DNA from 3 places in the Thioalkalivibrio sp. ALE17 genome. Region 3 is predicted to be linked to each of the others. Evidence: predicted binding sites of a transcription regulator. Region 3 holds the regulator's gene; each other region holds the start of a gene.
The links. The regulator sigma-54, encoded in region 3, starts transcription at its own class of promoters, with help from an activator protein. The targets are predictions, from matches to a motif close to TGGCANGNTNCNTGCTT.

Region 1 (3,272 bases), on a different contig from region 3:
CGAGGTTTCCAGGGAGCGCAGCAGGCGATGGCGCGTGTCGGTGTTCATCGGTGAGGTCCGTGATTAGCGCAGCAGGCGCTCGAGGTCGATCATGCGGTCGGCCAGCTGTTCGTTGTCCACCGGGTAGTTGCCGCTGGCGATCGCCTCGCGCAGCTCGGCCACACGCGCCGCGTCGAACGGGGCGTTCTCGCCGGCGCTGGCGGCCGAACTCATCGCCTGGGCGGCGCCGGTCAGGGTGAGCGAATCGTTACCGGTGGTCACGGCGCTATCCGACCCTTGCGCCCGGTTGGGCGCGCCGCTGGAGTCCTCGCGGCCCTTGACCGTGGAGCTCTGGCCGTCGGGGCGCAGACTGTTCGTATTGAGGCCCTTGATATCCATTGTGCCGTCCTGTCGTTGTAACTGTGCTGCAAGTGTTTACGGCCGCGTGTGCTGAAACTGTAGCCCTGTGGCGGTGGTTTTTGTAACACCAATCACAGAGTCGGCATCAAAGTGTCACCCGGACGTGCCCGGAGGGCTGGATTTCGCCCTCGACCACGCGCCCGGACGAGGTGTTCCTGACCCGGATGCGGTCCCCGAGGGTGCCGTTTTCCAGGGCCTCGCCCTGCATGCGGATGGCGATCGAGCCGTTTTCGGCAAGGATCGTGACCCGCTGGCCGCGGCTGACGATCTCGCGCTGGGTGACGTGCTGTGTGCCGATGATCTGGCCCGGACGAATGCTGCGCCGGGTCTGCTGACCGATGAGGGCCGACTTGTCTTCATGATAACTGCCCGCGTGGCGTGACGTCTCGATGCGCTGGAAGCGCAGATCGCCGCTGGTCAGCGTGTGCTGGCGAGGGAGGTTGCGACTGGCCACCAGCACCTGAGCGTAACGTTCCACCGTGGCCGGGACATACAGCTGCCAGGTGACCGGGCCCGCACACTGAAGGTGGATCGCGGTATTGCCGTCGCGGCGGCCGCCGGGCGGGAAACGGGCGTTGAGTCCGTCATGGCAGTAGGCCAGCCGGAGCCGGTTGTCGAGCTGGCCGATCTCGATATTGATGTCGTCGCTATGTTCGGCGTCCAGCTCCTGCAACAGAAACTGTTCCGCGGCCGCGCGGATCTCCGCAACGGGGTGGATCTCGGCGTGGGCCGGCACGGAGAGCGCGAACCACGCCACGAGAGCCATGAGCCCCATGGGGATGCAGCGTGATGTACAGGTTGTATGTGGATGCATATGCCGGTCCTCGCCGCCCGAGGGAATACCCCGGGTCTGCCGCGTCCGTTCGCGGACCCGAAGCTATGCAGGTTTGATGCCAGTTGTCCGGGCGGTGCCCGACTCAAGGCCCGGCGTTCAATGCCGTTATCCCTGGGAAGCGGCGCCAGAAGGCGCATACAGGCGATTGCAAATGACAGCCCGGGGGTGCGCGGTGCACACTGAGCTCCCGGGAGCGGCTCGCGGCAGATGGGCGCGGGACAAGGAGAGCAGCACCATGAGTCAATTCATTGACGATGTGAACCAGCGAACGCAGCTGGTGGGTCAGAACCGGATGGAACTGCTGCTGTTCCACCTGGGTGGATCACAGACCTTCGGAATCAACGTGTTCAAGGTGCGCGAGGTGATCCCGTCGCCGCCGCTGCGCCAGATCCCGGGGTCGATGAGTGTGGTGCGCGGTGTGGCTACGCTGCGGGGCGGCACGGTGCCGATCATTGATCTGGCGCGCGCCATGGGCCTGCGCAGCGCGGCCGGTGCCAGCGACAGCGGCGACCAGAAGGTGGTGGTCACCGAGTTCAACCGTTCGGTTCAGGGGTTCTGGGTATCGGCCGTGGACCGGATCGTGAATGTGAACTGGCAGGATGTGAAGTCGCCCCCGCGCGGAACCGGGCGCGAATCCTTTCTGGTCGCGGTCACCGAGATCGACAACAAGCTGGTCGAGATCATCGACGTGGAACGGGTGCTTTCGATCGTCAATCCTCTGCCGACCGAGGTCTCCGAGTCCATCCGAGCGGACGCCACGCCAGCGGGGGGGCGCAAGGTCGTGATCGTTGACGACTCGGTCGTGGCGCGCAAGCAGATCGAGGGGGCGATTCGCGGTCTCGGGTTCGAATACGAGGTTTTCAAGGATGGTCAGGAGGCGCTCGACTTCCTGGAGCAGAAGGCCGGGGAGGGCCCGGTTCGCGACCAGATCGAGCTGGTGATCTCGGACATCGAGATGCCACGCATGGACGGCTATACGCTGACGGCGCGGATCCGGGACAATCCCGCCCTGAAAGATCTGAAGGTGCTGCTGCATTCCTCGTTGAGCGGCGAGTTCAATACCGACATGGTCAAGCGCGCCGGGGCCGATGCGTTTCTCTCGAAATTCAACCCCGACGAACTGGCCAACGCGGTGCTCGACCAGACCGGGCGCGAGGATCAACAGGTCGAATGACCGCCGGGGGGAACGGGGTTGCCGCCCGGCAAGGCCGGGGCGGCGTCACATGGCCGACAAGGGCCCAGTGTCGTGTCCCGCCTGCGACACCGTATACTGAAACCCGCTACCGGGGATTCCCCCTGCGTTTCGTGGCGCGGGCGCCGCTGTCAAGGACTCGTCATCAGGATGCTAATCACCATGGACTGTGCTCGGGGATGAACCGGTGATCGATTCCCGCGATTACGAGGAGTTTTCCCGCTTCCTGCAGGACTGCTGCGGCCTGGTGCTGGGTGACAGCCGTCAGTATCTGGTGTCGAGCCGACTGTCCCGGCTGCTCGACGAGTTCGACTTCAAGAGCGTGCCGGAGCTCCTGCACGCGATGCGGCAAGCCCCGAATCCGCGGCTGCGCACCCGTGTGATCGACGCGATGACGACCAACGAAACCTCGTGGTTTCGCGATGGCTTTCCGTTCGAGATCCTCCGGCATGTGTTGTTGCCGGAGCTGGCTGCGAAGGGAAGCAGCATCAAGGTCTGGTCTTCCGGCTGTTCCAGTGGCCAGGAGGCCTACAGCATCTCCATGGTCGTCTCCGAGTGGGAGGAATCCCGCCCCCCGCGCAAGGTGCCGGTATCCATCCTGGGGACGGACCTGTCGGAGAAGATCCTGGATGACGCCCGGCGGGCGGTCTACGACGGCCTGAGTATTGTGCGCGGGTTGAGCGAGAGCCGCCGCGCGCGCTTCTTCGAGACCGTGACGGACGGCCACAAGGTCGTTCCCGAGGTGCAGCGGCGCTGTCGTTTTCAGAAGCTCAACCTGATCGACAGCTACGCGGCACTGGGCAAGTTCGACCTGGTGTTCTGCCGCAACGTGCTGATCTATTTCTC
Region 2 (3,272 bases), on a different contig from region 3:
GGCTCGCCCCGCAGCGCGGCCTGCGCCTGCTCGACCGCTTCACCGCGCTGGCGGCACACCTGGCGATCCGTCGGGCCGGCTGGGTCCTGCTGGCCACCGCCATCCTGGTGGCCCTGGCGATCCCGCAGATCCGGCAGGTCGAGGTCGAGACCGATCTCTACGCCTTCTTCGACGACGACCACTCGATCACCCAGGCGACCCGCGCGGTGGAGCGCGAACTCTCCGGGGTAATGGCGCTGGAGGTGGTGTTCGACGGGCCGGACTGGGACAGCCTGCAGGATCCGGATCGCATGCTGGCCATCCAGCGCGTGCAGGACTGGCTGGACCAGCGCCCCGAGGTGGACTACAGCCTGTCCCTGCCGGATCTCGTCGCCGAGATGCACTGGGCCTTCAACGAGGAAGACCCGGCCTTCCGGCGCATCCCGGACGACCCCAACCTGGTCGCCCAGTACCTGTTCATCTACGACGGCCGCGACCTGTTCGATGCCGTAGACCGCGACTTCGAACGCAGCCGCATCCTGCTCAACCTGAACGCCCACGGGGCGCGGGCCATCAACGCACTGATGGACGACCTGCGCGACCACCTGGAAGCCAACCCGCCGGCCGACCTGGAATGGGACATGGCCGGGATGGCCCGACTGTTCGCAGACCAGGAGCGGTTACTGATCGAAGGGCAGCTGCACAGCCTGTATGCCGTGGCCGCGATGATCACGCTGCTGATGCTGCTGATGTGGCGCTCGATCCCGCTGACGCTGCTCAGCATGATCCCCAACCTGGCACCGGTGGCGATGATCTTCGCCCTGATGGGCCTGCTCGGCATCTGGCTGGACATGGCCACGGCCATGATTGCCAGTGTCGCCATCGGGATCGCCGTGGACGACACCATCCACGTCCTGCACAACTATCGCCAGCGGCGCGGGCGGGGCAGCCCGGTTGCCTGGGCGCTCGCCCGCAGCTTCCGCCGCAGCGGGCGCGCGATCACCGCCACCACCATCGTGCTGGTGGGCCAGTTCCTGCTGCTGGCCCTGTCCGACTTCCAGCCCACGGCCGCCTTTGGCTGGCTGACGGCCTTCGGGCTAATCGCGGCGCTGCTGTTCGACCTGCTGGTCCTCCCGGCCCTGCTGGTCGTCGGGCACCGGCTCGCGCGGGCCCGCGCGGCCTGACCGAGCCCCCGGCCGCGCCTCTGGCGGCCGGCCTGTCGAGATGCTTTACAAGCCAAACAATCCGCACAACCATCGGTTTTTGAAACATTTTTACCGGTTTCTCCGGTTTCGGGCGTCCTGACGGCGGAATCCAGCCGGCCCGCTCGTCGACACCCTTTACAGTTCCCCGGCCACAAGCCCCTCCTGCGATCAATCGATCCATGGCTCAGCAGCTGCCACCCAATTTTCTCCCTTATTTTCAATGCCCTGCGCGCCATCCACTCCGAGACCGGAAATTGGCACGGAGCCTGCTTTGTATTCAACCGAAAGCAACAGACACGGCCACCAGGCCAGACCCCGGCGATGGTTGAATCGCTGTAAATTGAGCATCAGGAGAGCCCCATGAACGCGAAAAAAGTACTTCTCGCTTCGCTCTTTGTCGGCATGTTCGCCGCCGGCGCGAGCACGGCGACAGCGGCAGAGATCATCGACTTCGACATCAACCTCGGCGCCACCGCGGACTACAGCGGTTCGGTCGAAAACGTCCGCCGCATCCAGTTCGACCTGAACACCCAGACCTTCCAGTACGTTCAGGACCCGGACAGCCCGGTTCAGGTCGGCGATGTCTTCTATGACCGCGGCTACGGCGATGCATCGGGGTTCCGCACCTCGCTCAATACCGCTGCGCCTCGGACCGGGGACCGATTGGGTGAGGACTACTCCATGGGGCTCCTCTGGGATGAGCTCCGCGGCGTGGTGACGGGCTCTGGCACCCTGGATAACGGCAATTTCGGCGTGACCGCTAATTACACATCGGTGGGCAACGACAACTTCCAGCTCTTCATCTCCGATACGAATCCCGGCTTCGGTCAGAACTATGAAGCGGCGGCGGCCCACTACAGCGCCGGCGAGCAGGTGATGGAGCTGGCCCTGAATGCCGGGAACAGCATCCTGGAGTTTGAAAGCGCAGGCGGTGCCTTCGTCGAAGGGACCTTCACCTTCGAATTTCAGGTCGTGAACGTCCTGCCGGGCTTCTGGTTCACCTCTGACGGCATCGACTTCGCCGATCTGCTCGAGGACGAGGAAGGCGCCCCGACGTTCATCGTCTCGGCCTTCGCCAGCGCCGGCACAATCCAAACACCGCCCCCCGAGACCTTCTTCGGCCAAGACGCCAACAACGTCTACGGCGACGACCGCGAAGGGCAAACCCTCTTCAGCGAAACTCAGTCCACCCACGACGGCAGCCTGCGCTTCGCGGTGCCGGAGCCGGGTACCCTGGCGCTGATGGGCCTGTCCCTGCTGATCCTGGCGGGCTTCATCGGGGTCGGTGGCATGCGCCGCCGCTCCAACAGCACCCACCGCCAGGCCGCATAACACGCACCACCAACAGCCTTGGTGACCCACTCCCCCCTGTGGGGTCACCGAGTTAAGGGCTCCCTCCGCGGAGCCCTTTTTTCTGCCCGACCCCGGCCCATACGGCAACCCACGCCCAGCCCTGGGCATACCAACCATCACGCACCACCATCATCCACACCCCAGTCAGAGCCTTCCCCCACGCCCTTCAATCCGCCCCGGACACCACGCCCCCACACACCCGCGTCACCCCAGGTCCAGCGCTCCCCCACACCTCGTCATCCCAGCCGCAGCAAAGCGAAGAGCCAGGATCTCCCGACGCTGCCACCAACGCCGCGCCAGCCCTGAAGATCCCGGATACCCGCTACGCGGTTTCCGGGATGACGAACAGGGAGGTGCGCGGTGGAAACATCCTTGTAGGAGCCTGCTTGCAGGCGAAGCCCCTGCCAGAGTCGGGCACGGGCAGGAGCATTCGCCTGCAAGCAGGCTCCCACAGGGGTCAAGGGGTCACATCAGGACATCCGGATTCCCCACCGCTGCACTCCCCCACACTCCGCCATCCCGGCCGTAGCGAAGCGAAGAGCCGGGATCTCCCACCCCCGCCACCGACGCCGCGCCAGCCCCCGGCAGCCCCCGGCAGATCCCGGCAGATCCCGGCAGATCCCGGCAGATCCCGGATAACCGCTGCGCGGTCTCCGGGATGACGACAGAGGGGTGCGCGGTGGAAACATCCTTGTGGGAGCCTGCTTGCAGGCGAAGCTCCTGCCAGAGCCGGAC
Region 3 (3,272 bases):
GACCCGCAATTCATCTGCCTGGACGAGCCCTTTGCCGGGGTGGACCCGATCTCGGTGGGCGATATCCAGGATGTAATTCGCCACCTTGCAGCGCGCGGCATCGGGGTTCTGATCTCCGATCACAACGTGCGCGAGACCCTCGGGATCTGCCACAGGGCCTATATTCTGAGCGAGGGGCGCCTGCTGGCCGCCGGGACACCCGACGAGCTACTGGCCGACCCCCAGGTGCGCCAGGTCTATCTCGGCGAGAATTTCCGCCTGTGATGCCGGCACGCGCACAACCCGCGCCGGTGCACAAACCACGAGGCACGATTTAAGATCGCTCTTATGGTCACCCGCGCCCCGCATAGCCAATGCTGAAACCCGGCCTGAATCTTCAGCTGGGTCAGACGCTCACCATGACCCCGCAACTGCAGCAGGCCATTCGCCTGTTGCAGCTGTCCACGCTCGAACTACAGGTGGAGATCCAGCAGGCGCTGGAGAGCAACCCGATGCTGGAGCAGGTGGAGGACGAGGACGAGATGGCCGCGACCGAGCGCCTGGACGCGGAGGGCGAGGTGGTGGAAGGCGACCGCATGGAGGCCACTACCACCAGCGATGACGTGATTCCCGAGGAGCTCACCACCGACAGCCGCTGGGACGACATCTACGAACCGCCGCCCGCCCCCAAGGGCGTGGATGACCGCGACCCACTGGAGAACACCAGTGACGATGACGGCGAGGGCCTGCAGGACCACCTGCTGTGGCAGCTGCACCTGAGCCACCTGACCCCGCGCGACCAGCGCATCGGCGCGGCCCTGATCGACGCGATCAGCCCCGATGGCTATCTCGAAGGCGACCTCGAGACCCTGGCCGAGACCATCAGCCGCGGCGAGGACGAACCCGTCGGCGTGGACGAGGTCGAGGCGGTCCTGCACTGGATCCAGCAATGCGACCCGCTGGGCGTGGGCGCGCGCGACCTGCGCGAATGCCTGGAGATCCAGCTGCGCGAACTGGCCCCGGACGCCCCCGCCCGCGAGGCCGCCCGGGCGATCCTGGAACACGGCATGGACAGCCTGGGCAAGCGGGATTACAAAGCCCTGCAACGCCAGTCGGGTGTGCGCGACCCGGACGAACTGGCGCGCGCCCTGGACCTGATCCGCACCCTGAACCCGCGGCCGGGCGCGCAGATCAGTGCCGCCACCTCCGAATACGTGGTGCCCGATGTCTACGTGCGCCACACCCCGGAGGGCTGGCGCGTGGAGCTGAACCCGGAGATCGCGCCACGCATCCGTATCAACGACCTCTACGCCGGCATGGTGCGCCAGGTATCGGATGCCCGCGACAGCGCCTTCATGCGCGACCAGCTGCAGGAGGCGCGCTGGTTCCTGAAGAGCCTGCACAGCCGCAACGACACCCTGCTGCGCGTCGCCGAGGCGATCGTCCATCGCCAGCAGGGCTTCCTGGAACACGGCGAGGTCGCGATGCAGCCATTGATCCTGCGCGATATCGCCGAGATCCTGGAGATGCACGAATCGACCATCTCCCGGGTCACAACCCAGAAATACATGCACACCCCGCGCGGGGTCTTCGAGTTCAAGTATTTCTTTTCCAGCCACGTCGGCACCAACGACGGTGGCGAGTGTTCCGCCACCGCCATCCGTGCCATGATTCGCGAATTGATCGACGACGAACCCGCGAACAAGCCGCTCAGCGATGCCCGGCTCGCCCAGATCCTGGCGGACCGGGGCATCAATGTGGCGCGTCGCACCGTAGCCAAGTACCGCGAGGCGATGCACATCCCTTCATCCAGCGAACGCCGGCAGATGGCCTCCATGCCCACCGGCCACAAGTAACCAAGGAGTCCCGACCATGCAGATCAACCTGACCGGCCACCATGTGGACCTCACCGACGCCCTGCGCGACTACGTCAACGAGAAGTTCGCGAAGCTGGAGCGCCACTTCGACAAGGTCATCGACGTGCACGTCGTGCTGACCCACGAGAAGACCCAGAACCAGTTCAACAAGGCCGAGGCGAATCTCCAGGTCAGCGGCAATCACATCCACGCCGAGGCCTCCCACGAGGACATGTACGCCGCCATCGACGCGCTGATCGACAAGGTCGACCGCCAGCTGATCAAGCACAAGGAAAAGGTCAAGGATCATCACCGGGCCGAGGGCGCCCAGCGCAACCGCGAGCAGGCCTCCTGACCCATGTCCATTGCCGAGCTGATCACCGCCGAGCGCATCCGCCTGGAGCCGGAATGCTCCAGTCAGAAGCGGGCCCTGGAGGCCCTGTCGGAACTCCTCGCCGGCGGCGGTGATGCCGGCGGACCGGGCAGCACCGCGATCTTCGAGGCCCTGTCCGCGCGCGAAAAGCTGGGCTCCACCGGCCTGGGCCATGGGGTTGCGATCCCCCATGGCCGCCTGGCCGATCTCGAGGCTCCGCGCGTGGCCGTCCTGCGCCTGGAGAGCGGCGTCGACTTTGACGCCATGGACCACGAGCCGGTCGACATCCTGATCGCCCTGCTGGTCCCGGAGGCCGCCACCAGCGATCACCTCGACCTGCTGGCCCAGCTGGCGCGCGGGCTTTCGCAACCGGACACCATTGCCGCCCTGCGCCGGGCCGGCGATGCCGCCAGCCTGGAACAGGAACTCGTCCGCCGCTTCCGCGAGGGCTGATCCCGTGCGCCCCGCACCCTGCCACGCCACCGATCCCCGCCGGCCCTGCTCATGAACGAGGCACTGGGCGAAGGCGGGATTGCCCGCGACATCAACGTGGAGAGCCTGATCCAGGCTATGGGCAACCGCCTGGATCTGCGCTTCGTGCATGGCGAGCACGCCGCCCCCGACCGCAAGCTGGTCGGCGAGGACGGGGATGACCTGCCACTGGCCGGCCACCTCAACCTGATCCGCCCCAACCGCATCCAGGTCATCGGGGACTTCGAGGCCCGCTACATCGCCGGCCTCAGCGACGACCAGCGCAACGACCTGATCCTGGAGATGGCCCGCACCGGCACCACCGCGGTGATCTTCGCCGAGGACACCTGCCCGTTCTCGGAGATGCCCCATGCCCCGCAGGAGGCGCTGCCGCTGATCCTGTGTTCCAGCACCAGCAGCCACGAGATCATCGCGCTGCTGCGCTACTTCCTGCAGCAGCGTCTGGCGCACTTCGAGGTGCGCCATGGCGTGTTCATGGAGATCCTCGGCATCGGTGTCCTGATCAGCGGGGCCTCCAGCGTCGGCAAGAGCGAGGTGGCGCTGGAGCTGATCTCGCGCGGGCACCGCCTGAT

Region 1: the regulator sigma-54 is predicted to act here: its motif matches at 1,279-1,295, upstream of flgA (flagellar basal body P-ring formation chaperone FlgA).
Region 2: the regulator sigma-54 is predicted to act here: its motif matches at 1,440-1,456, upstream of H609_RS0102805 (PEP-CTERM sorting domain-containing protein).

What each region holds. Positions count from the first base shown of each region.
Region 1 is NZ_AUDT01000013.1:51,359-54,630, forward strand. It holds gene H609_RS0109345 (flagella synthesis protein FlgN) at 1-48, opposite strand, end outside; gene flgM (flagellar biosynthesis anti-sigma factor FlgM) at 64-378, opposite strand; gene flgA (flagellar basal body P-ring formation chaperone FlgA) at 485-1,174, opposite strand; gene H609_RS0109360 (chemotaxis protein CheV) at 1,470-2,408, shown strand; gene H609_RS0109365 (protein-glutamate O-methyltransferase CheR) at 2,614-3,272, shown strand, end outside.
Region 2 is NZ_AUDT01000002.1:252,149-255,420, forward strand. It holds gene H609_RS0102800 (RND family transporter) at 1-1,163, shown strand, start outside; gene H609_RS0102805 (PEP-CTERM sorting domain-containing protein) at 1,545-2,516, shown strand.
Region 3 is NZ_AUDT01000003.1:91,318-94,589, reverse strand. It holds gene lptB (LPS export ABC transporter ATP-binding protein) at 1-264, shown strand, start outside; gene H609_RS0103650 (RNA polymerase factor sigma-54) at 354-1,835, shown strand; gene hpf (ribosome hibernation-promoting factor, HPF/YfiA family) at 1,852-2,190, shown strand; gene H609_RS0103640 (PTS sugar transporter subunit IIA) at 2,194-2,661, shown strand; gene hprK (HPr(Ser) kinase/phosphatase) at 2,713-3,272, shown strand, end outside.